3 regions of the Rhodococcus sp. no. 34 genome follow, and region 1 is predicted to be linked to each of the others. Evidence: riboswitches for the same ligand, from Rfam matches in the RefSeq annotation. Region 1 holds a riboswitch; each other region holds the start of a gene.
The links. Region 1 has a riboswitch for thiamine pyrophosphate ahead of ACYP01_RS18055 (3-oxoacyl-ACP reductase). Riboswitches for the same ligand answer to the same signal wherever they lie in the genome.

Region 1 (7,187 bases):
GGTGAGGTTTTCTCGCAGAGTCGCTCCCTCGTATTCGCGACGGAACAACCCACGCGCCTGCAGCACCGGAATCACGTGATCGACAAAATCTTCCAGACCCTGCGGATAGGTCGGCGGCATCAGATTGAAACCGTCGGCACCGCGGCCGTTCAACCAGGACCCCATCTCGTCGGCAATCGACTCCGGTGTTCCGATCATCGTTGCGTGACCACCACCCGCAGCGAGCGTCCCGAGGAGCTCCCGCACAGTCGGTGCGTCCTTCTCGACGATCCGCAAAATAGTGGCGTAGCGTCCCTGCGGCCCGGTGAACGCTTCGAGTGGAGGCAACGGGGGCACGGGCCCGTCGAGATCCCAGTTCTCGCAATCCTGTCCGGTGAACAACGAGAGTTGGCGTATCGACTGTTCGGTGGGCAGCAGGAGATCGAGTTCGGCCTTCTTCGCCCTGGCCTCGGCGACGGTGCTGCCGACGTAGGTGACCAGTCCCGGCATCACGGCGACAGAGTTCGAATCCCGGCCGGCTCGCTCGATTCTCGATTTCACGTCCGCGTAGTAGGCCTGTGCGCTGGGTAAGTCGTAGGCAACCGAATAGATTGCCTCGGCGCGACGCGCCGCCAGATCGCGGCCCTGCTCGGACGCCCCGGCCTGGAACAACACCGGCCGGCCTTGCGGGGAGCGCGGAACCGTCAACGGCCCGTCCACCCGAAAATGTTTGCCGTCGTGATCGATTCGAGAAATCCTGTTTGCGTCGGCAAAACGCCCCGACCGGTCGAGAATCAGCGCGTCTTCCGACCATGAATCCCACAATGCGAGGGCCACTTCGACAAATTCGTCGGCTCGTTCGTATCGGGATGCGTGATCGGGCATCGCCTCGAGTCCGTGGTTGCGCGCCTCCTGGTCGAACATCGAGGTCACGACGTTCCAGCCGGCCCGTCCGCCGCTGATGTGGTCGAGCGAGGCCAACAGTCGCGCCGCGTGAAACGGCGTGTAGAAAGTGGTGGAAATGGTGGTCACCAGGCCGATGTCCGCTGTCGCTCGTGCCATGGCAGTCAATGCGGTGATCGGCTCGAGAAACCACGACGCACCCGACTCGGGTTCGCGAACACTGTGACCGTCAGCGAAGAAGACGGCGTCCAGCTTGCCGCGTTCGGCGATCTGGGCGAGCGACTCGTAATACGTGATGTCGCCGAGACTTTCGACCGGTGAGTCGCGATGACGCCATGCCGCACTGTGATGTCCGCAACCGAGCAGGAACGCACCTATCCGCAGTTGTGCGCCCATCAGTTCTTGACGAGTCCGCCGTCGACAACCAGGTTCTGGCCGGTCACGGCCCGCGACCATGGGGAGGCGAAAAAGAGTGCAGCGTCGGCAAATTCGTCCGGCGTGGTGACTCGGCGCAGGGGAGTGCTTGCCGCGATCATGTCGAACACGGCTTCCGGTGTTGCGGCGCTCGCATCGGTGGTGCGGAGCAAGCCGCCCGAGACCATGTTGACTGTGATCCCGTCCGGACCGAGGTCGGCGGACAGCGTCCGTGTCAGTGCCAACAGTGCGGCCTTGGCAGCGGTGTAGTCGTGGTACGGAACTACCGGATTCTGGACCAGATTGGTTCCGACAGTGATGATTCGGCCGAAGCCGAGTTCGCGCATGCCTGGTAGCGCTGCCTGGGTGGTATTGAGTGTTCCGGCAACAGCTCCGCGTAGTTGAGAGTCGAAGTCGGCCCAGGTGATCGTGTCCGCGTTCGGCCGTGCATCGCCGTTGAACGAGAAGTCGACCAGTGCATTGTCGACCACGGTCGAGATCGGTGCGTCGAATCTCTCGCGTGCAGCGGAGAACAACTGGTCGACGGAACTGCGGTCCGTCACGTCCGCCTGGACTGCGAAGGTGCGATCCTCACCCAGTTCGGTGACCAGGGTCTCGGCGGTGTCACGGCTCTTGTTGTAGTTCACGATCACCCGGGCCCCCGAGCGGGAGAATGCTCGGCTCAGTGCGGCGCCGAGCCCGCGGGCGCCACCGGTGATCAGAACGATCTGCTCGTCCAGGTTCAATGCGCGCTGAAATTGCTGTTCGGTCATGTCGACATCCCTCCGCCAGTGCTAACTGGTCAGGTTCATCGGGTCTGATCTCAGCCGACTTTTTCGGCACCCCGTGTCACCGACCATCAGACCACGTGAGGTGAATCGTCCTGAACGCCGGGTGCGTTGTAACGGCCGGCGCGATGAGTTTTCGATCGCTCGGGAGTCGTAATTGCAAGCGAAGTGGCAACCGGCCGCTCGCCTTCGCCCCAGGAGATTCCGATGACCACCCAGCCCGTCCACAACGAAACTGTTTCCGGTAACGCCACGACGACGACACCTTCGGCCACGGCTCGCAAGCTCGGATACGTCCTGAGTGGGCTGTTCGTCGTTTTCATGCTCTTCGACGGCATCATCCACATTCTCAACCTTCAGACAGTCAAGGATGCGTCGGCTGAACTTGGGTTGCCGGACTCGCTGGCATTGACGGCTGGGGTGGTGCAACTGATCTGCCTTGCGCTGTACGTGATTCCGCGAACGTCGATACTCGGCGCGATTCTGCTCACCGGTTACCTGGGGGGAGCGGTGTTGACCAACCTTCGAGCTGAACAGCCTCTGCTGAGCACGACCCTGTTTGCCGTCTACACCGGAATCGTCATGTGGGCGGGACTGTATCTCCGGGACGAGAAGGTTCGCGAGATCATCCCGCTGCGTCGGGCCTGAAATAGGCCCCGGGGGGGTTGCGTGGGACGCGGTGTCCCATTATGTTTGACCTCATTCAAGTCCGTCGACTGCAATCGACGGACTGGCCGTGAGGAGACACCGATGGCTCGGTCAGCGTCGATCGAAGTGGAAAAGCCGTACCACCAGGTACTGCAGACTTTGTCCGAGGGCTCAGTTGCCCGCAGTTTCGATCCCTATCTCGACATCGACTGGGATTCACCAGAGTTCGCGATCGATCCGCATGATCCGAGATGGGTGCTCTCGTCCGTGTCGGACCCCCTCGGGGCGACGCAGTGGTACCAGGATCAGTCGTTGGAGCGTCGAATCGCCATGGGAATGTGGCGTCAGGCGAACGTGACCAAGGTGGGTTCGGCCTTCGAGAGCATCTTGATCCGGGGAATGCTGCAATACATCATGGCGCTACCCAACCAGTCGCCTGAGTTCCGGTACTGCCTGCACGAGATGACCGAAGAGTGCAATCACATCCAGATGTTCCAGGAACTCGTCAATCGCATGGACATCGACGTGCCGGGTATGCGTCCGATGTTCCGGCGACTGTCGCCGATCATCGGAGTGCTGGGAGCAAAGTTCCCGGTCATCTTCTTCATCGGCATTCTGGCTGGTGAAGAACCGATCGACCACTTCCAGAAGGATCTCATCCGTGAGGGTAAGGACACGCCGCCGGCGATGCTCCGCACCATGGAGATCCACATCGCCGAAGAAGCGAGACACATCTCGTTTGCTCACGAGTTCCTGCGCAATCACGTCCCCAGACTCAGTCGTACGAGTCGAGCCATCACATCGGTCGCCTTCCCCGGCGCGATGCGTTGGCTTGCGGGTGAAATCATGTCACCGCCAAAGGAATTCGCCGAAGAATTCGGAATCCCGGACGAGGTGATGAAGAGCGCCTTCTGGGGGAGCCCGCATTCACGCCGCATCCTGGGTAACTACTTCGGCGAAATGCGAGCCCTGGCAGACGAACTCGGATTGATGAATCCGGTGTCGAAGCGTGCGTGGCGAAAGCTGCGCATCGACGGCGACTACGCCCGCTACCGCGGCGAGCCGAAGCGTTCCGACAAGACCCGGATCTAGTCCGGCCGCGAAGTTCCTCCGTCGGAGGACACCAGCTCGGCTATGAGCGTGGACAATTCGACATGGGGATCGATCTGTAGTCCGCTCGAGCGGGCAACGCCGTCGAACATGTACCAGGTGTATTTCGCGAGGTCGGCGACGATCTCTTCGCGGCTCGGTTTCGGATCGGTGCTTCGGACCCAGTGGGTGAGCGTGCCCTCGACCATTGTCACCACTGCGAACGGTAGTGAATCGAAGGGTGAGGAGTCGATCCCCACGGATCGACCGACTTCGGTGATAGTGGTGCGGGCGGAGTCGGCGATTGTGGCCTTCAGACTGCTGATCGCGTCGATGCTCTCGTCGTCGTAGTCGGTGGGGCCGGTACCCATGAACTCGTGAATCCGCGGATGCTCGGTGATCCACTCGGCGACGGCGCTGATGGTTCGGGTCAGGATCTGGTCGAGAGTGCCTACCGAAATGCTCATCGAAGCATCCAGGGCCGCCGCAAATTGGCCGAGCACGAACGCTCGCACTCGTCGATCGAGGTCGTCTCGGCCGCTGAATTGGCGGTACACCACCGACTTGGCGAGGCCGGCACGATCGGCGATCTGCTGGACGGACACCTCGGCACCTGCCGCACGCTCTTCGATCAGTTCGACCGCCGAGGTGAGTATCCGTTTCTGACGCTCGGAGTTGTGTCGCTCCCACCGCGCTTCGCGACCGGTCAACTCTGCAGTGACAGGTTGCACAATTGCGTCGCTCGGCATCGCGCCAGTCTATCCGGACGGGCCTGCCGTGTTTCCGACTTGTCATCGGGCGCGGCATCGGGATCGGTCGTCGGTACAACGTGGGACACTGGTCGAGTGAGGTTGTATCGAGACACGGCGGTGGTGCTGCGCCTGCACAAACTGGGCGAAGCCGACCACATCGTCACGTTGCTCACCCGTCAGTTCGGGTTGGTACGTGCCGTGGCCAAAGGTGTCCGCCGAACCAACTCCAAATTCGGTGCCAGACTCGAACCGTTTGCTCACATCGACGTGCAACTACTTCCGGGCAAGAATCTCGACATCATCACTCAGGTGCAGACGGTCGACGCATTCGCCACCGACATCGTCGACGACTACAGCCGGTACACCACGGCCTGCGCCGTACTCGAAACTGCCGAGCGGTTGGCCGGCGAGGAACGCGCGCCGGCCCCGCAGCTTCAGCGATTGACGGTGGGAGCACTGCGTGCGATCGCCGAGCAGGCACGACCGGTCGAGTTCGTGCTCGACGCGTTCTTGTTGAGAGCCATGGGCTATGCGGGTTGGGCGCCTGCCCTCGAAGAGTGCGCCCGCTGCAGTGCTCCTGGACCGCACCGGGCCTTTCATGTCGCCGCAGGCGGAGCCGTGTGTACCTATTGCCGCCCGGCGGGTGCTGCGACGCCGTCGCCCGGAGTGCTCGACTTGATGGAAGCCCTGCTCCGAGGGGAGTGGGAGGGTACCGATTCGGCGCCCGCGACGCTGCGGACGCAAGCCAGCGGACTGGTCGCGGCACACCTGCAGTGGCATCTCGAGCGCCAATTGCGGACGTTGCCGCTGATCGAGCGTTCGAGGCCGCATGCAGCCGTCGAGGTCGACTTGCCCGTGAGGCAGGATGGAACACGTGATTCGACGACGCGAACCGCGAACTCCGCTTGATTCTGCTGCTGACCGGGTGATCCGACCACCGGACCCACATCCGTCCGGGGCGACCCCGCCGATCCTGCAGACCGAACTGATCCCGCGCCACGTCGCTTTGGTGATGGACGGCAACGGACGATGGGCGCAGGAGCGCGGTCTGCCCCGAACCGCCGGGCACGAACGCGGCGAAGCTGTCCTGATGGACACCGTCTGCGGGTGCATCGAGATGGGTGTCGAGTGGCTCTCCGCTTACGCCTTCTCCACCGAGAACTGGAAGCGCAGTCCCGACGAGGTTCGATTCCTGATGGGCTTCAACCGTGATGTCATCCGCCGTCGACGCGACGAGATGAACGAAATGGGTGTGCGTGTTCGCTGGGCCGGTCGTAAGCCACGCCTGTGGGCCAGCGTGATCAAGGAACTCGAGATCGCCGAAGAACTGACCAAGAACAACACCGTCATGAACTTGACCATGTGTGTGAACTACGGCGGCCGGGCCGAAATTGCCGATGCGGTAAAGGAAATCGCGAAGCGTGTCGCGGCCGGTGAGATCAATCCGGACAAGATCACCGAGGCGACGGTTGCCAAGTACCTCGACGAACCCGACATGCCCGACGTCGATCTCTTCCTGCGTCCGTCGGGGGAACAGCGGACGTCCAATTTCTTGATCTGGCAATCCGCCTACGCCGAAATGGTGTACCAGGAGAAGCTGTTTCCCGATTTCGACCGCCGCGACCTTTGGGCCGCCTGCGTCGAGTACGCCTCACGTGACCGTAGATTCGGTGGCGTCAAATGACAGGGGAGAACATGACCGACACCACCGACGAAGCAGCCCGCCTACAAGAACGCGCGGCCGCCTCGCTGGCGCATTTCGTGACGGTCGATGTGGCTGCCGACGGATCACTGGGTTTCCAGTACTCCGGCGCGCTGTGTTCCATCCAGGCGATGAATCTGTCCGAGGGTCTGGACGTGCTGTCCATGACGTGTGTTCTCGCATGGGACCGACCGGTGAGCGCGGCACTGCATCGCAAGGTGGCCGAGCGGAATCGCACCATCCAATTCGGCTCCATCGCGGTGTTCGGCCACGGCAGTCTGGCGGACGTCATCCTGCGTTACACGTTCCCTGCCGCCGGACTGGACGACGAGGCACTGACCACGATGTTGCTACTGGCGCTCACCGGTGCCGATACCGCCCGGCAGGGTTTGATTCCCTGACGCTCTCAGGCGGCGGCGCAGTCGCGGCAGGTGCCGAAGATCTCGACGGTGTGACTCACTTCGGTGAAACCGTTGTCCTCGGCGATGGTCTGTGACCACTGCTCGACCGTCGGGCCCTCGACCTCGACGGTGAATCCGCAGTTGCGGCACACCAGGTGATGGTGGTGCCCGGAGGAGCAGCGTCGGTAGACGGACTCACCTGTGTCGGTGCGTAGGACGTCGATGGTTCCGGCGTCGGAGAGTGCCTGCAGCGTGCGGTAGACGGTGGTCAGGCCGATGCCTTCACCTCGCTTGCGCAGTTCGTCGTGCAATTCCTGTGCCGACTTGAATTCGTCGATGTCGTCGAGCAGGGCGGAGATGGCGCTGCGCTGTTTCGTGGAACGAACGCCGACTGTGGCCGGTCCACGTTTCGAGGTCGTACTGCCCGGGGTGTTCATGCGGTGGAATCTCATCCTTCTTCGGCGTGGGCGACAGCGTCGACGACGATGTGTGCAAGGTGATCGTCGACGAG
Region 2 (7,187 bases), on a different contig from region 1:
TTTGTTCGTCGGCATCTTCGAGTCGATAGCGCGGATGAAGGAAGTCGTTGGAAGGAACCTCGCAGCGGACTGTGTTCTCGTCCCACACGAGGAACTGAACGCATGGCGCTGCGCCGTCAGCTGGATCGAAGTCGCCGGTGGACGATTCCACGGCAAGAACGTCGCCGTCGACCATGATGGAAATGTGATCGCCGAGGCGACGTTGAAATTCTGCCCACGCCCGGTCGACACTGACATCGAGATCGAAGCCCATTGCGCTCATCAGCCACCTCCTTCCGCAAAAGCTCAGACCTATACGGTATCGCGAGGCTCCGACAATGCTGCTGTCCTTTTCCGGTCGACCGGATTGCAGCGGACCACGAACCGTGACGGCGAGGAAGGTAGTCGCAGGTAGATCGGCTATTCGAGAGCGGCGACTGAAGTGTGTCTGTAACCGCCGTCACGCCAGGCGGTATGCAGCCGAATGAGCGAGAACTATCCGGCGAGAACGGGCGAGACCTCGACGACGGGCGGCGTGGACCCGGTCGTGACCACTGGGGTGGTGCTGGTCTTGGTGGTCGTGGCTGTCGCGGTCGGTGACGAGGTCGCGGTGGCCGACGCGGAGGTCGTGGACGAGACCGGTGTTGTCGTGCTCGTTGCAGTAGTGGTCGAGGTGGCAGAACTCGTGCTTGTCGCGGTCACCACCAGCGGCTGATTGCGAGGAGCAGTCGTCTCGTCGGCGATTCGCCAGGTCGGCGTCGGAGGAATGACAACGGTAGGAACTGCCACCGAGCTGTAGAACGCGGCCGGTTCGATCCCGGCGACGGACTCCACGGAAACCGACGAGACCAGAGCGGGAGGCTTCACCACAGGGCCGCCGGCACCGAATGCGCCGGCTGCTCCGCCGAAAACGAGGCCTGATGTCAGAGAGAGAGCGGCCACTGCGACAGCGCCGATCATGACTGTTCTGTCTTTCATGCACACCTGTCCTTCGGGAGCAGTACGGAAGTACTGTAGGCGAAAAGATGCCGCAATGGAGTATCAGGGTCTGCTGGGCGGGACGCGAATCTGTGTGGCGTAGAACACAAAAGGCCCTGGGTGCCGACGCGGACGTCGGCACCCAGGGCCAGGTCAAGCAGTGAATCAGGCGGGGATCGTCAGTACCTGACCGGCGTTGATGAGATCCGGGTTCGGGATGCCGTTTGCATCCGCGATGCGCTGGTACTGGTTGCCGTCACCGTAGAAACGCTCTGCGATCGCCCACAGGGTGTCGCCGCTTTCGACGGTGTAGCTCTGCGCTGCCGGAGCGGCGGGGGCAGGCTCGGGCTCGGGTGCCGGAGCGGGCTCCGGGGCAGCCTCGGCGGCCGGCGCTGCGATTGCAGTGTCCGACGACCACAGAGCATTTCCGCCGGCGGACAGAACGACGTTGCGATCGTCCTGAACCGAGAGGGAGGCACCGTCGTTGCCTGCGGTCTGCGATGCCCACACGGCGTCGGAGTCCTTGTAGATGACGAAGTTTCCGTCAGCCTGCACCTCGGCGCGGTTGGCGCCGGATCCGTTGGTGCCTGCGGCCCAAACAGCCTGTCCGCCCTCGGACAGAACCAGGTTGCCGTCGTCCTGCAAGGTGAGGGTGTATGCGCCGTTGTCGGACTTGAGTTCCTGGCCGACTCCGAGGCTCTGACCTGACTGCAGTGTGCTCACGCTGTCCCTTTCCAAATCTGTTGCGATGACTGTGCCTCCACGATTCCGCTTTACCGTCCAGTTACCTTCTGGCCGTTGGTCTCGTAGGCGACCGAGTGTACGTTACCGAAGAGTACAGAGAATTGTGCAGCGTTGACGGATTGCGTGTCGAGCGTTCGGATCTTGCTGATATTAAGGCGTTTTGGGCGAAAGCGCCGCGACATCCTACGCGAAGTTGCACCGTTGCGATGCACTTTCTCTTGAACGGCAGGTGAAATCGGCGCGCTCTCAGCGCATTGTCAGTAACCGCTAGGGGTGTAGCGACTTGCGCGTCTCGTCGTGGAGAACGGCAAGCAGTTCACGCTCGACGTCGGCGAACTCGGGCGAGGTGATCATGTCCAGTTCGCGTGGCCTCGGCAAGGGAACGTCGACGACGCACCTGACCGTTGCCGGCCTCGCCGACAGAACGACCACGCGATCGGACAGATAGATCGCTTCACGAATATCGTGGGTGATCATCAGCACGGTCCACCGGTACTGCTGCCACACGTCTTGCAGCCAGGCCTGCATCTCGGTGCGGGTCAACGAGTCCAGTGCGCCGAACGGCTCGTCGAGCAGCAGGACAGGTTTGCCCTGAACAACGGTGCGCAGCATCGCCGCTCGCTGGCGCATGCCGCCGGACAGCTGTGACGGCCGGGCGTCCTCGAATCCGGACAGTCCGAACGCCGGGAACAACTCGCGAGCGCGCTCGCGTGCTTCCTTCTTGCCGACTCCCTGCACTTCCAAACCGAGGGCCGTGTTGTCCAGTACCGAGCGCCAAGGGAACAGAAGATCCTTCTGCGGCATGTACGCGGTGTGCACCTCGGCGGCTGCTTCGGATTCCGTTGCGCGCGTGCCCACACGGACCGAACCCGCGGTCGGGGATTCGAGCCCGGCCAGGACGTTGAAGATCGTGCTCTTGCCGCAGCCGCTCGGCCCGATCACCGACACGAATTCGCCCGCGTCGGCGCCAAAGGACACCGAATCGAGCACGAGACGCGATTCTCCGGCCGTGTCGAACCTCTTGGTCAGGTCCTGGATTTCGACCATTGCATCCTCGACCATCGGGTCAGTCATGTCCGCGACCTTTCGTTCATCGCCCATGGTGCAACGATGCGCTCGATGGCGAACGTCAGCAAGTACAGCGTGACACTGATCAACGCGGTCACCAGTACGGCCGCCAACACCAGGTCGGTGCGGAAGGAGTTCTTCTGGGTGCTCATGTAGATACCCAAACCGGAAGTAGCGCCGACGTATTCGGAGAACACCGCACCCACGACCGCATACGTGATGCCGATGCGCAGGGCAGTGAAGAATCGCGGAATTGCCGAAGGAAGGCGAACGTATCGGAACTCCTGCCAGCGAGTGCTGCCCATACTGCGCAGGAGAGCGCCCGCTTCCCGATCGGCCGCGGCAAATCCCTCGATGAGTCCGATGGTCATGGGGAAGAACGTCGCAAGGGCGATCACCAACACCTTCGGCAACAACCCGAAGCCGAACCAGATGATCATCAGCGGCGCGATGGCGATGATCGGCAGCGTCTGCGAGACGACGAAAAGTGGTACCAGCGCGCGTGACAACCACGGCGAAAAGTCCACGACCACAGCAAGAATCCAGGCCAACACCAATGAAACAGTGAAGCCGACCAACGTGACCTGCAATGTCGACCAGGCGTGGCCGGAGATGATCTCGCGGTTGTCCCACCCCTGGGACAGAACGCGCCCCGGAGACGGAAGTACTTGCGGCCGAATCCCACTGATCTCGACGTAGATCTGCCACGCCGCCACGAGGAGCAGCACCACGGCGAGCGCGGGAAGCGCCCGCCGCATGGTCGAGACCAACCGTCCGCTCACGTCAGGACGCGTCGAGATACTCATTGGTGAAGTACTCCGACCAGTCCGGCTTCTGGGTCAACGGCTTCCCGTCGGGTCCGGCGAGCAATCCGTTCTCGAAGAGGAATCCCGAATAACCCGACCAGGTTTCGAGATTCTGGGCGCCCACAACACCGTTGGCGTCTTTCATGTAGTCGGCGGCGAGCATCCGCTGACTCTCACGCACGAGGTCTTCGTCGGTGAATGCTCCGGGGTTCGCGTCGATGAGATCCTGCGCGGCCTGGTCCGGGTTGTCGGCAGCAGTCTGATATCCGCGTTGAACGGCTTTGACGAACTTGCGTGCCTCGTCGGGATGGTCCTTCAACCACTGCTGGTTGCCGTTGATCACGATCGAATACGCATCGGGGAAGCCGTAATCGGTGTACTGGAAGTACCGCATCGGAGTTCCGTTTCGCTCCGCTTCGAGGCCTTCCCAAGCAAAGTAGGAGACGGTGAAGTCTGCCTGGCCCGAGTACACGGCTTCGTACGCGGAAGTTCCGAGCGTGACCGTCGTGAAGTTCCCGGTCCCGCCGTCGTTGCGGATGATCTGCTGCAGCGTTTCGACTTCGCCGGGATCACCGAACCCGGCGTACGTCTTCCCGTCGAGATCACGTGGGCGCGTGATGTCCGCACGATCCGCCTTCACGCCGATGCCGGTGGCGCGGTGCTGAAGTGGCGCGATGACGGACGTCGTGGCGGCGCCGGCTGCACGGGCGAACGTGGCCTGACTCTGTGTGCTGATGCCGAACTCGGCATTGCCGGCATCGACCAGGGTGTCGGGCGAGGTGTTGTTGTACGGCAGGATCGAGACGTCCAGGCCGGCGTCCTCGAAGTAGCCCTCTTGGAGTGCTACGTACAAACCGGTGTGGTTCGTGTTCGGTGTCCAGTCGAGTGCGAACCGAATGGTCCCGTCGGAAGAGCCGGTGTGAGAGGCGCATCCGGTCAGAACTGTGAACGCGGCTGCGATCGCGGCAGACGTGGCAAGCGTGCGGCGCAGCGCCGCAAACGACATCACGACGCCGGCCAAGGCTGCTGGTGGAGTGCGGAATCCCAGAACATCAGCTCATAGCGGCTGGCGATGCGGAATGCTTCACTCATCGCCTCACGCTCTGTCTCGGTGGCAGCTTCGGCCGCAGCATCGACCAGTACGCGGGCCTGCGCCACCGACTCGTGGAATTCGGGTGCGTCGTAGGTCGTGACCCACTGTGCGTACGGATGCGACGGATCGGCGTCGAGTACCTCGCGCGCTGAAGCGGCAAGATCGCGGCCGACCTCGGCGTAGATCCAGAAGCAGGGGAGTACTGCCGCTGCGGAGACCGGGTAAGGCGCAGTTGCTGCAGTCGCCGTCAGATACGAGACGTATCCCAGGCAGGCCTGCGAATGCTCGAGCCTTCCCGATCCCGCTGGAAGAATTCCACCGGTGAGAAGTCCGTCGTGAAGCGCAGATTCCACTGTCGCTGCCGTGGACGCGGAATTCGACCAGAAGCCCGCGGACTGCGGATCCGGGGCATGGGCCGCGACCAGGGACAACGCTTTCGAATACCCCTCGAGATAAAGCTTGTCTTGCTCGATGTACGTGCGGAACGCGTCGAGAGGCAATGTTCCGTCGCCGAGGCGGCGGAGGAACTCCAGTGAGTCGATCGACTCGCGGAGGGCCTTCGTCTCGGCCCAGAGTCGATCTGTGAACCGATCCGTCGACGGCGCTGTGGCCACCGAGTTTTCGGCAGAATTGTATGCAGGCTGCGTAGTAGCCATGACATCCCTTCGTCAGCATTACCTGATCAGGTTCCCGGGTGTGTTCTCAGCCCCGCCCATGCGGAGCACCCCGTGTCAGAACTAGGCGACCTTAACACCGAGGGGTTGCGTACTCGGCGCACACCCGTCCGAGATTGGTAGGTTTGGTCTTGATTGCCACACGCGCGGGTCGGGAGGGGATTCAGACATGGAGACCGACGTTCGACCAAATCTCGGCGAGGACGGAACTCTGGTGATCCGGGCGCGAGGCGGAGAAGCCCGCGGGTATCCGGATGGCGGTGTATTCGCGTGGAAGGGCATGCCCTACGCAGCGGCGCCGGTGGGTGAGCGGAGGTTCCGAGCGCCACAACCCACACAGCCGTGGGACGGGGTGCGCGACTGTCGTGAGTTCGGGCCGATCGCGCCGCAAGGCCAGAGTCCGGCGGTTCCGATCGATCGGGCCTTCAAAATCGACGAGGACTGCCTGTCGATCAACGTCTGGGCCCCGCGACCCGACGGCACGCCGCGACCGGTGATGGTGTGGATTCACGGCGGCGCCTACTGCCTCGGATCCGCCGCCCAAACGATCTACGACGGCCGTCATCTGGCTGAAACCGGCGACGTCGTTCTCGTCTCCTTCAACTATCGCGTCGGCGCACTCGGATTCCTGGACCTGTCTGCATTCTCCACCGCGGATACTGTTTTCGAATCGAACTGTGGTCTGCGAGACCAGATTGCGGCACTCGAATGGGTTCGAGACAACATCGACGCCTTCGGTGGTGACCCGAGTGCGGTGACCGTGTTCGGGGAGTCCTCCGGCGCAGGATCCATCACGACGCTCATGACCTGTCCGAGCGCCGAAGGTCTGTTCCATCGTGCGATTGCCCAGAGTCCGCCCGCGACCTCCGTCTACGGGGCCGAGCGCGCCAAGACCGTTGCAGAGCGGTTTCTCGAACTGCTCTCGATCGACCCCGAAGACGCAGGCGATCTGCTGACCACAGATCTGGAACTGCTCGTGAAGGCAAGCGATGATTTGGTCAACGAAATTCCGACCCGGATTCCGGGAACTTTGGCGATGGCACCCGTTGTCGATCGCGATCTGGTGCCGCACTACCCGGTTGCGGCTTTCCAGAAGGGTTACGCGCACCGAATCCCACTGATCATCGGTTCCAACAAGGACGAGGCGTCGATCTTCAAGTTCATGAAGTCTCCGCTGATGCCGGTGAGTGCGCAGTCCGTCGAGGCAATGCTCCAATTACTGGCCGACGATCACCCCGACATCTCGGCGACCAAACTTGCCGAGATCATGTCGGCTTACCCTGACCATGCGAAACCGAGTGGCGCGCTGGCGCTTTCACGGGACGCGGCGTTTCGCATGCCGACCCTGTGGATCGCCGACGCGCACTGCAGGCATTCCCCTACGTGGGTCTACCGCTTCGATCACGCGACGCCGATGCTCAAGGCGGCGCGGATCGGCGCGGGCCACGCGACCGAATTACCTTATGTATTCGGCAATTTCGGAACCCTGAACGTCGACCCCACGTTCTGGCTCGGCGGACGGAAGGCCGCGATGGAGGTGGCCGGCCGTATCCAACGGCGATGGTTGGCCTTCGCCAGGCATGCCGTGCCGGCGGCCCTCGACGGCTCGAAGCACTGGGCGCCGTACGAGGAAGAGAAGCGGTCGACGCTGTTGATCGACTCCGCCGACACCCTCGTCAGCGACCCCGATCACGGACTGCGCGTCGCCTGGGGCAACGACGTGATGGGGTTCAACTGACGTCGGTCGAGTGCCGCGGACGATCGAGTTCGCGAAGCACCGGTAGGGAGGCACATACTGCGGCGATCAGGATGATCGGAATCGACAGGGCCACAAAGGTCGACGCG
Region 3 (7,187 bases), 360 kb from region 1:
TCGACCAGGCCGCCGCCGAGGCGCAGCTTTCGTCCCGACCGGCTGCGGCGGGATCGAGTGGAGCGGCCGGTCGGGGAGGAGGATGCGGACGGCGTGGTTCCTCGTATCTGGGCCGAGGTCGGTTCGAGACGCTCGTAGGCGCCCGTGGCTTCGGGCTCGGGCCGCTCGTAGGCGCCGGTGGCTTCGGGTTCGGGACGCATGGAAGCCTGCGTGGCGTCGGGCTCGGGGCCGGTTTCTTCGGTCATGTCAGCCTCAATCCCGGTAGACGGCCGGCGGGGGACCGGGCGAAGGACCGAGGACGCTGAGCCAGCGGTCGTAGATACGGTTCCAGGTCCCGTCGCTCCGGATCCGATCCAGTGTTCCGTTGACGAATCGGACCAAGTCGGGGTTGTCCTTGTTCACTCCGATTCCGTACGGTTCGACGCCCAGTGAGCCACCGACCATCATCAGATACGGGTCTTGCGAGGCGAGGCCCGCGAGGATCGTGTCGTCGGTGCTGATCGCGTCCACCTGCCCCTGTTGGAGGACGACGAGGCAGTCGGACCACATCGGGACGGTGACGACGGTGGCTTCGGGTTGGAGTTGCTGGATTCGAGTGGCCGAGGTCGTTCCCCGGGCAGCGCAGACCCGCTTGCCTGCGAGGTCGTCGATGCCGCGGACGGATGACCCCTGCAAGACCTGAATTCGTTGTTCAGCGGAGAAGTACTGCGTCGAGAAGTCGACCTTCTCGCGCCGCTCGCACGTGATGGTCATGGTCTTGACGACCACGTCGACCATCGATTCCTGGAGTGCGGCGATCCGATCGTCCGACGTCAGGATTCGGTACTCGATCTTCTCCGGGTCACCGAGCAGATCTCGGGCGATTTCGCGGGCGATGTCCACGTCGAAACCCTCGAGGCGCCCGGTGGCCGGATCGCGAAAGCTCATGAGGTTGGAACCGGTGTCCAGGCCCACGATCAGCCGCCCGCGGGCGCGGATGGCGTCGAGGCTCGGCGTGGGTGGCTGCGGAGATGCGTCTGCGGGGGTGGGCCGCAGGCTCGCGGTGAGGTTGGTGCACGACGCGGTAGTCGTCGGTGTCGGGCTGGGAGCGATGGTGGCCTCGGCCGGCAGCGGCGGTTCCGTGTACGACGTGGCGCCTGCGTTGTCCAAGTCTTCGGCTCGATCCGCACCGCAACCGGCGAGCACCAGCATGGCCGCTGCCAGAACCGCGACACATACGGCCGGGCTCTTCCTCCGCATCACCGGTACTCCCGTCACTGATACTCCCGCAGTCGAGGCCAGAATCCGATGAAGATTCCGGCAACTCCGAGAACTGCCAATACAGACATGCCCGGTGCAGAGGCAGCCAACACCCGGGAGGCGTACGAGACGTCGGACCGAAGATTCGTGCGCGAATCCACGATTCCCTGCCAGAGTTCGTGATCGAGCTTTCCGTACTCCGCGGCCGAATCGTGTTCTCCGGCGCCGATGGTGATGGCTGCGGCGGACGTGAAGTCGCCGTTTCCGAGACGGTCGTACATGCGCGTGTGCGCAGCCACCCACTGCTGGCGCGAGTCGAGTGCGGCGGTCAGCACTTCGCTGTTCACTCGGGCGCGTTCGTCGCTTTGCAGGCCCTCGAGGATGTCCCGCAGAGCATCGACCTTGCGGGTGAACGTCACGTTGTCCTCGGCGGTCGAATCCCGCCTCGCCAGCGTGAGGGTTTCCACGGTGCGTGCTTGCTGAGCCATGATTCGTGCCTCGGTCAGTTCGTGCAGTGGCTCGGCCCCGGCGTCGAGCGCGCGCCCGGTGGCCAGTGCGGAGACCAGTCCGACCGTGAGCAGCCACAGCAGAGCTGCAGCGACCGCGAGCGAGGCAAGGATCAACCCGAGATTGAAGCGTCGGCGACTCTTGCGGGAGAAGTACATCTGTGTCGCCACCAGCGCGCACAGCACGAAGACGAACGCCACGATCGGCCACCACGGTGGAGTCTCGAAATCGCGCTGTACTTGGGAGACCAGCGTCTCCTGCGAGGCGTGCAGTTGCTGGGCCATCGGCAGCAGCGAGGTCTGCATCAACTGCGAGGCCTCGCTCAAATATGCTGCCCCGACCGGGTTTCCGACGCGATTGTTCGCCCGTGCAGTTTCGACCAGCCCGGTGTAGACGGAGAGGTCGGTCGAGATGGTGGTCAAGGCGCTGTGACCGGCAAGATCGGTCGAGTCGAGACCGGCCGACGCCTGGACGATCTCCGCAGAGGCCTCACCGATCGACTGCGTGTATCGGTCGCGGACTTCGGCGGGTTCGAGGCCGCCGGAGATGAAGGCGGTGGCCGCGGCGGCGTCTGCCAAGGACAACGCACTGTAGAGATTCTGGGCCGAGTTGGCGAGAGGCTCGGTTTCGACGAGGAGGAGGTCGAGGTTCGCCTGGCGGTTCTCGATCGCTGCGGCGGCGAGGAGTCCGGCGATCAAAGTGATCGCGATCAGGATCAGTCCGACGACGGTCAACCGGCCAGGCGTCGAGGACATGAAGGCCTGCAGTTCGCGCCGCAGAAGTGCCTGCTCGTCCTCCGCCGACACTGATGTGGCCTCGGAGGGCGGCAGCGACCGGGGTTCGATGGACGGGACGACACGGTCGACCATCGAGCACCTCACTTCGCTGTAGGCGGGCTACCGAGAAATGATGCCGCCGAGAAATGATTCAGGGCATCTTCGCGAGCATATAAGCATCACCTACACCTGGAGCAGTTTGAAACGGTTAGTGTGGGACAACGGCGAGAGCAGGCGGAGCGAGGTAGTCGATGCGTGGTGACGGTGACGGTTGGTCCATCGGATCGGACGGTACTCGGCATTGGGGTAAACACGGAGCTGCAGGACTGCTTCTGCGTGCCCCCGATTCGGACGGATCACCCATGGTCTTGCTGCAGCATCGTGCGGCGTGGAGCCATCAGGGCGGAACGTGGGCACTGCCCGGCGGAGCGCGGGACTCACACGAGAGCACGACGCACGCTGCCGTCCGGGAAGCACACGAAGAAGCAGGTATCGCCGAGGACGCCGTCCGTGTTCGCGGGGAAGTAGTGACGATGCGCGCCGAGAGCGGGTGGACTTACACCACCGTCGTGGCTGACGCGGCGCATCCACTGTCGACGGTTGCCAATGGTGAGAGCACCGAGTTGCGGTGGGTACGCGAAGCCGACGTCGACTCACTGCCGCTGCATCCGGGCTTCGGTTCCTCATGGCCCGACCTCCGGACCGAGCCTGTTGTGGCCGTGGACGGCGATCCGCACACCGTCGTGCTCGAGGACGGCGGATTCGGATGGTTGTCGGGTAGTTCCCACCACGGCAGTGACCAGGCAGGCAGCGACCAGGCAGGCAGCGACCAGGCACGCGGTGACCAGGCAGGCAGCGACCAGAACCTGTCCGAGGCGAGCAGTACCCAGTCGTAGCAGTCGAGTCTTCGCAGTTCGTACACAGCAGAAGGGCCGGACTCCTCGGGAGTCCGGCCCTTCGGTGTTTCGGTCGTCGACCGAAACGAGGCTCAGCTGAGCGAGTTCAGCGCCGTGATGAAGCTGACCGCGGTGATACCGAGCTTGAGCAGCTCGCTGATCTTGCCGAGGTTCAGGTCTTCGAGCGATTCGGTGCTGAGCGAGCCGGTGTCGAGGGATCCCATTTAGTGCTCCTAGGTTCAGTTAGTAACTGGAGGTAAACTACAACAAACCGAATGGGATGTGACACGCAATCGAAGCAACTGTGAGCAAGATCACTTAATCCGACTTTTCGGACATCCAATCGCACCTAGGAACTGGGAGTTTGTTGTCTGATCGGACAACTTCCGTTCACAATTCGAGTCAGGCGTGCTGACCCGTAACTGTGCGGAAATCGCCCGGCAAACACTTGACGAACGCCAGTTACCGGCTTTCAGCGCCCAGCGACGGCTGCGGCGAGGCGTTGCGCGGCCGCCTGGGGGTCCGATGCTTGCGTGATTGCACGCACGACGACGATGCGCGTGGCGCCGGCATCGAGCAGCTCTGGCAGACGTTCCTCGTCGATGCCGCCGATCGCAAACCAGGGCCGCGGCGGTGCGGCGTCGGCGGTCGATCGAACCAGTTCCAAACCGGACGCACTTCGATTCGGTTTGGTCGGTGTCGCCCAGACCGGCCCGGTACAGAAGTAGTCGACGCCCTCCTCGATGGCGGCCAGACTCGCCTGCGCGCGACTGCTCGTCGAACGGCCGATGACGACGTCTTCACCGACAACGGTTCGCGCGTAGGGGACGGGAATGTCGTTCTGGCCGAGGTGGAGGATGTCGGCGCCGGAAGCCATCGCGAGATCCGCGCGATCGTTGACGGCCAACAATGCGCCGTGGCGTCGCGCTGCGGTCGCGAGAATGCCCAGCGCCACCAGTTCGTCCTTGGCCTCGAGCGGGCCGAACTCGCGCTCACCGGCAGAGCCTTTGTCACGCAATTGGATGATGTCGACTCCGCCGGACAATGCTGCCTCGGCGAACTGCGCGAGGTCGCCTTTCTCGCGGCGCGCGTCGGTGCACAGGTACAGCCGTGCTGCTGCCAGGCGCTCGCGCCGGTCGATGTCGTTACTGGGATGTGTGGGGTGCACGGAGCAAACGGTAGCCTCTAGGGAGCAAGGTTCGACACGGGAGTCCTGAAACGTCGTCGTCACTTTTTGTCGTGACTGCGAGGTTCGTTGGGCTGAGAGGGGATCGCGACCAGATCCCGACCGTCAGACCTGACCCGGATCATGCCGGCGCAGGAAGTGGAGGTGGAGTTTCGTGAGTACACACGCTCGTACGGTGTCGGTTGTCGGCGGCGGTGTCATCGGTCTCGCTATCGCGTGGCGAGCAGCCCGCGACGGGTGGGCCGTTCGGTTGTACGACCCGTCCATTGGATCAGGTGCTTCGTGGGTGGCGGGCGGAATGCTTGCCCCGCTTTCCGAAGGCTGGCCGGGTGAAGAAACCGCGTTGACAATCGGTGCAGCGTCCCTGGAACGGTGGCCGACGTTCGGTGAGGAGCTCGGAAAATTCGGGCAATCGGTCTTCACCGCGGACAGCTCGCTGACGGTTGCACTCGATGCTGCCGACGCGCAGGACCTGCAGACCATCGCCGAGTGGGTGAGCTCGCAGGGGCACGAACTCGAAGTTCTCGGTCGCGCGCGCATCCGTGAACTCGAACCGATGCTGGGCCGGGGCATCCGGTCGGGGTTGATGGCTGTTGGTGAGTCCGCCGTCGACAACAGACTTCTGCTGGCGGCGTTGCAGAAGGCCTGTGCGGAATCCGGCGTCGAATTGATCGCGCGGGCCGTCGGCGACCTCGCCGAACTCGATACCGATCAGATAGTGCTCACCGCCGGTATCGCGTCACCCAAGCTGTGGCCCGGGCTACCGGTACGCCCGGTCAAGGGCGAAATCCTTCGCTTGCGCAGTAGGCCTGGAGTCACCCCGGCGCCCAGCCGTACCATCCGTGGCAGCGTCCACGGCCGGCCCGCCTACCTCGTCCCGCGCGGTGACGGAATCGTCGTCGGCGCAACACAATACGAGTCCGGCGAGGATACACAGGTCACGATGGCCGGCGTACGGGACCTGATCAACGACGCCGAGGCCCTGATGCCGGCGATCGGCGAATACGAACTGTACGAGTGCGCGGCAGGTCTGCGTCCCATGACGCCGGACAACCTGCCGTTGATCGGGCGCGTGTCCGATCGTGTTGTCGTCTCCACCGGGCACGGCCGCAACGGAGTCCTGCTGACGCCCGTCACCGCCGATGCGACGGTCGCGTTGCTGAACGGCACATCTTTGGTCGAGGTAAAAGGAACCGAACCCGAGCGGTTCGCAGTAGCTAAGGAAAATTCATGAGTGAGCAGGTCCCGATCGGGATCACCGTCAACGGCGAAGATCTCGAGTTCGATCGAGCAGTCACGGTGACCGAACTTCTGACGCACCTCGAGTTGCCGAGCAAAGGCATCGCCGTCGCCGTCGACGGTGCGCTCTTTCCTCGCGGGCGTTGGGACGAATCCGTCGGACGTGGTTGGGAAATCGAGATCCTCACGGCGGTGCAGGGTGGCTGAGCAGGACCTTCTCACTATCGCGGGCCGCAGTTTCGGTTCCCGGCTCATCACGGGGACAGGCGGCGCCGCCAACCTTGCGGTGCTCGAGGAAGCGCTTGTCGCCTCCGGTACCGAACTGACCACCGTCGCGATGCGGCGAGTCGACGCGGCCGGCGGCACCGGCGTTCTGGACCTGCTTCGTCGCCTCGGAATCGAACCGTTGCCGAACACCGCCGGGTGTCGAGGCGCCGCCGAAGCGGTCCTGACGGCGCAGTTGGCACGCGAAGCGCTCGAGACGAACTGGGTCAAACTCGAAGTCATCGCCGACGAGCGGACTCTGCTGCCCGACGCAATCGAACTCGTCTCCGCCGCAGAACAATTGGTGGACGACGGATTCACCGTCCTGCCGTACACGACGGACGATCCGGTGCTGGCGCTTCGCCTCGAAGAGGTCGGCTGCGCGGCAGTCATGCCGCTCGGTTCACCCATCGGGACAGGGCTGGGTATCGCGAATCCGCACAACATCGAGATGATCGTCGAGCGCGCCGGTGTGCCCGTCATCCTCGACGCCGGAATCGGAACGGCCAGCGACGCCACCCTTGCCATGGAGTTGGGCTGCGACGCCGTCCTGCTTGCGACAGCGGTGACGCGGGCCAAGAATCCCGCGTTGATGGCGTCGGCGATGCGGCACGCAGTGGTAGCAGGTTTCGAAGCGCGTCACGCCGGCCGGATTCCCAAGCGGTTCTGGGCCCAAGCATCGTCCTGACGGACCATTTCCGGGTGTTTTCTCAGGGTTATGCCCGGATTGTCCGGCTTCGTGTCCTACCTGAGTACCACTCGGAACTAGACCTGTGGCCGATGTGCTGGTCATTGCCGGTAGGGCAAAGTTCTCCTCATGATTGAACTGAGGGGATTGACCAAGGTTTACGGACCGACGAAAGCGGTGGACGATTTGTCGTTCACGGTCAAGCCGGGCATCGTGACGGGCTTCCTGGGCCCGAACGGTGCAGGCAAGTCGACGACGATGCGGATGATCCTGGGTTTGGATCAGCCGACCTCGGGTGCGGCGTTGATCGAGGGCAAGCCGTACCGCGAGCTCAAGACGCCGTTGCGGACGGTGGGTGCGTTGTTGGATGCGAAGTGGGTGCATCCCAATCG

Region 2: linked by a shared signal. The riboswitch ahead of ACYP01_RS05180 (TenA family protein) and the one ahead of ACYP01_RS18055 (3-oxoacyl-ACP reductase) in region 1 are both predicted to bind thiamine pyrophosphate.
Region 3: linked by a shared signal. The riboswitch ahead of thiO (glycine oxidase ThiO) and the one ahead of ACYP01_RS18055 (3-oxoacyl-ACP reductase) in region 1 are both predicted to bind thiamine pyrophosphate.

The regions. Positions count from the first base shown of each region.
Region 1 covers NZ_BAAILK010000041.1:129,084-136,270, forward strand. Annotated here, with positions in the region: gene ACYP01_RS18050 (LLM class flavin-dependent oxidoreductase) at 1-1,278, opposite strand, end outside; gene dinB (DNA polymerase IV) at 1-1, shown strand, start outside; gene ACYP01_RS18055 (3-oxoacyl-ACP reductase) at 1,278-2,042, opposite strand; TPP riboswitch at 2,060-2,153, opposite strand; gene ACYP01_RS18060 (DoxX family protein) at 2,292-2,732, shown strand; gene ACYP01_RS18065 (AurF N-oxygenase family protein) at 2,835-3,824, shown strand; gene ACYP01_RS18070 (TetR/AcrR family transcriptional regulator) at 3,821-4,570, opposite strand; gene recO (DNA repair protein RecO) at 4,667-5,482, shown strand; gene ACYP01_RS18080 (isoprenyl transferase) at 5,439-6,257, shown strand; gene ACYP01_RS18085 (YbjN domain-containing protein) at 6,254-6,676, shown strand; gene ACYP01_RS18090 (Fur family transcriptional regulator) at 6,682-7,113, opposite strand; gene ACYP01_RS18095 (ArsR/SmtB family transcription factor) at 7,125-7,187, opposite strand, start outside.
Region 2 covers NZ_BAAILK010000019.1:99,262-106,448, reverse strand. Annotated here, with positions in the region: gene ACYP01_RS05210 (T3SS (YopN, CesT) and YbjN peptide-binding chaperone 1) at 1-262, opposite strand, end outside; gene ACYP01_RS05205 (hypothetical protein) at 475-957, opposite strand; gene ACYP01_RS05200 (LysM peptidoglycan-binding domain-containing protein) at 1,123-1,680, opposite strand; gene ACYP01_RS05195 (ABC transporter ATP-binding protein) at 1,969-2,763, opposite strand; gene ACYP01_RS05190 (ABC transporter permease) at 2,772-3,575, opposite strand; gene ACYP01_RS05185 (ABC transporter substrate-binding protein) at 3,553-4,581, opposite strand; gene ACYP01_RS05180 (TenA family protein) at 4,581-5,324, opposite strand; TPP riboswitch at 5,312-5,407, opposite strand; gene ACYP01_RS05175 (carboxylesterase/lipase family protein) at 5,512-7,080, shown strand; gene ACYP01_RS05170 (MFS transporter) at 7,073-7,187, opposite strand, start outside.
Region 3 covers NZ_BAAILK010000041.1:485,939-493,125, reverse strand. Annotated here, with positions in the region: gene ACYP01_RS19695 (serine/threonine-protein kinase) at 1-245, opposite strand, end outside; gene ACYP01_RS19690 (glutamate ABC transporter substrate-binding protein) at 253-1,239, opposite strand; gene ACYP01_RS19685 (hypothetical protein) at 1,254-2,615, opposite strand; gene ACYP01_RS19680 (NUDIX hydrolase) at 2,774-3,418, shown strand; gene ACYP01_RS19675 (hypothetical protein) at 3,511-3,642, opposite strand; gene thiE (thiamine phosphate synthase) at 3,891-4,586, opposite strand; TPP riboswitch at 4,613-4,759, shown strand; gene thiO (glycine oxidase ThiO) at 4,759-5,838, shown strand; gene thiS (sulfur carrier protein ThiS) at 5,835-6,050, shown strand; gene thiG (thiazole synthase) at 6,043-6,795, shown strand; partial or broken gene ACYP01_RS19650 (ABC transporter ATP-binding protein) at 6,925-7,187, shown strand, end outside.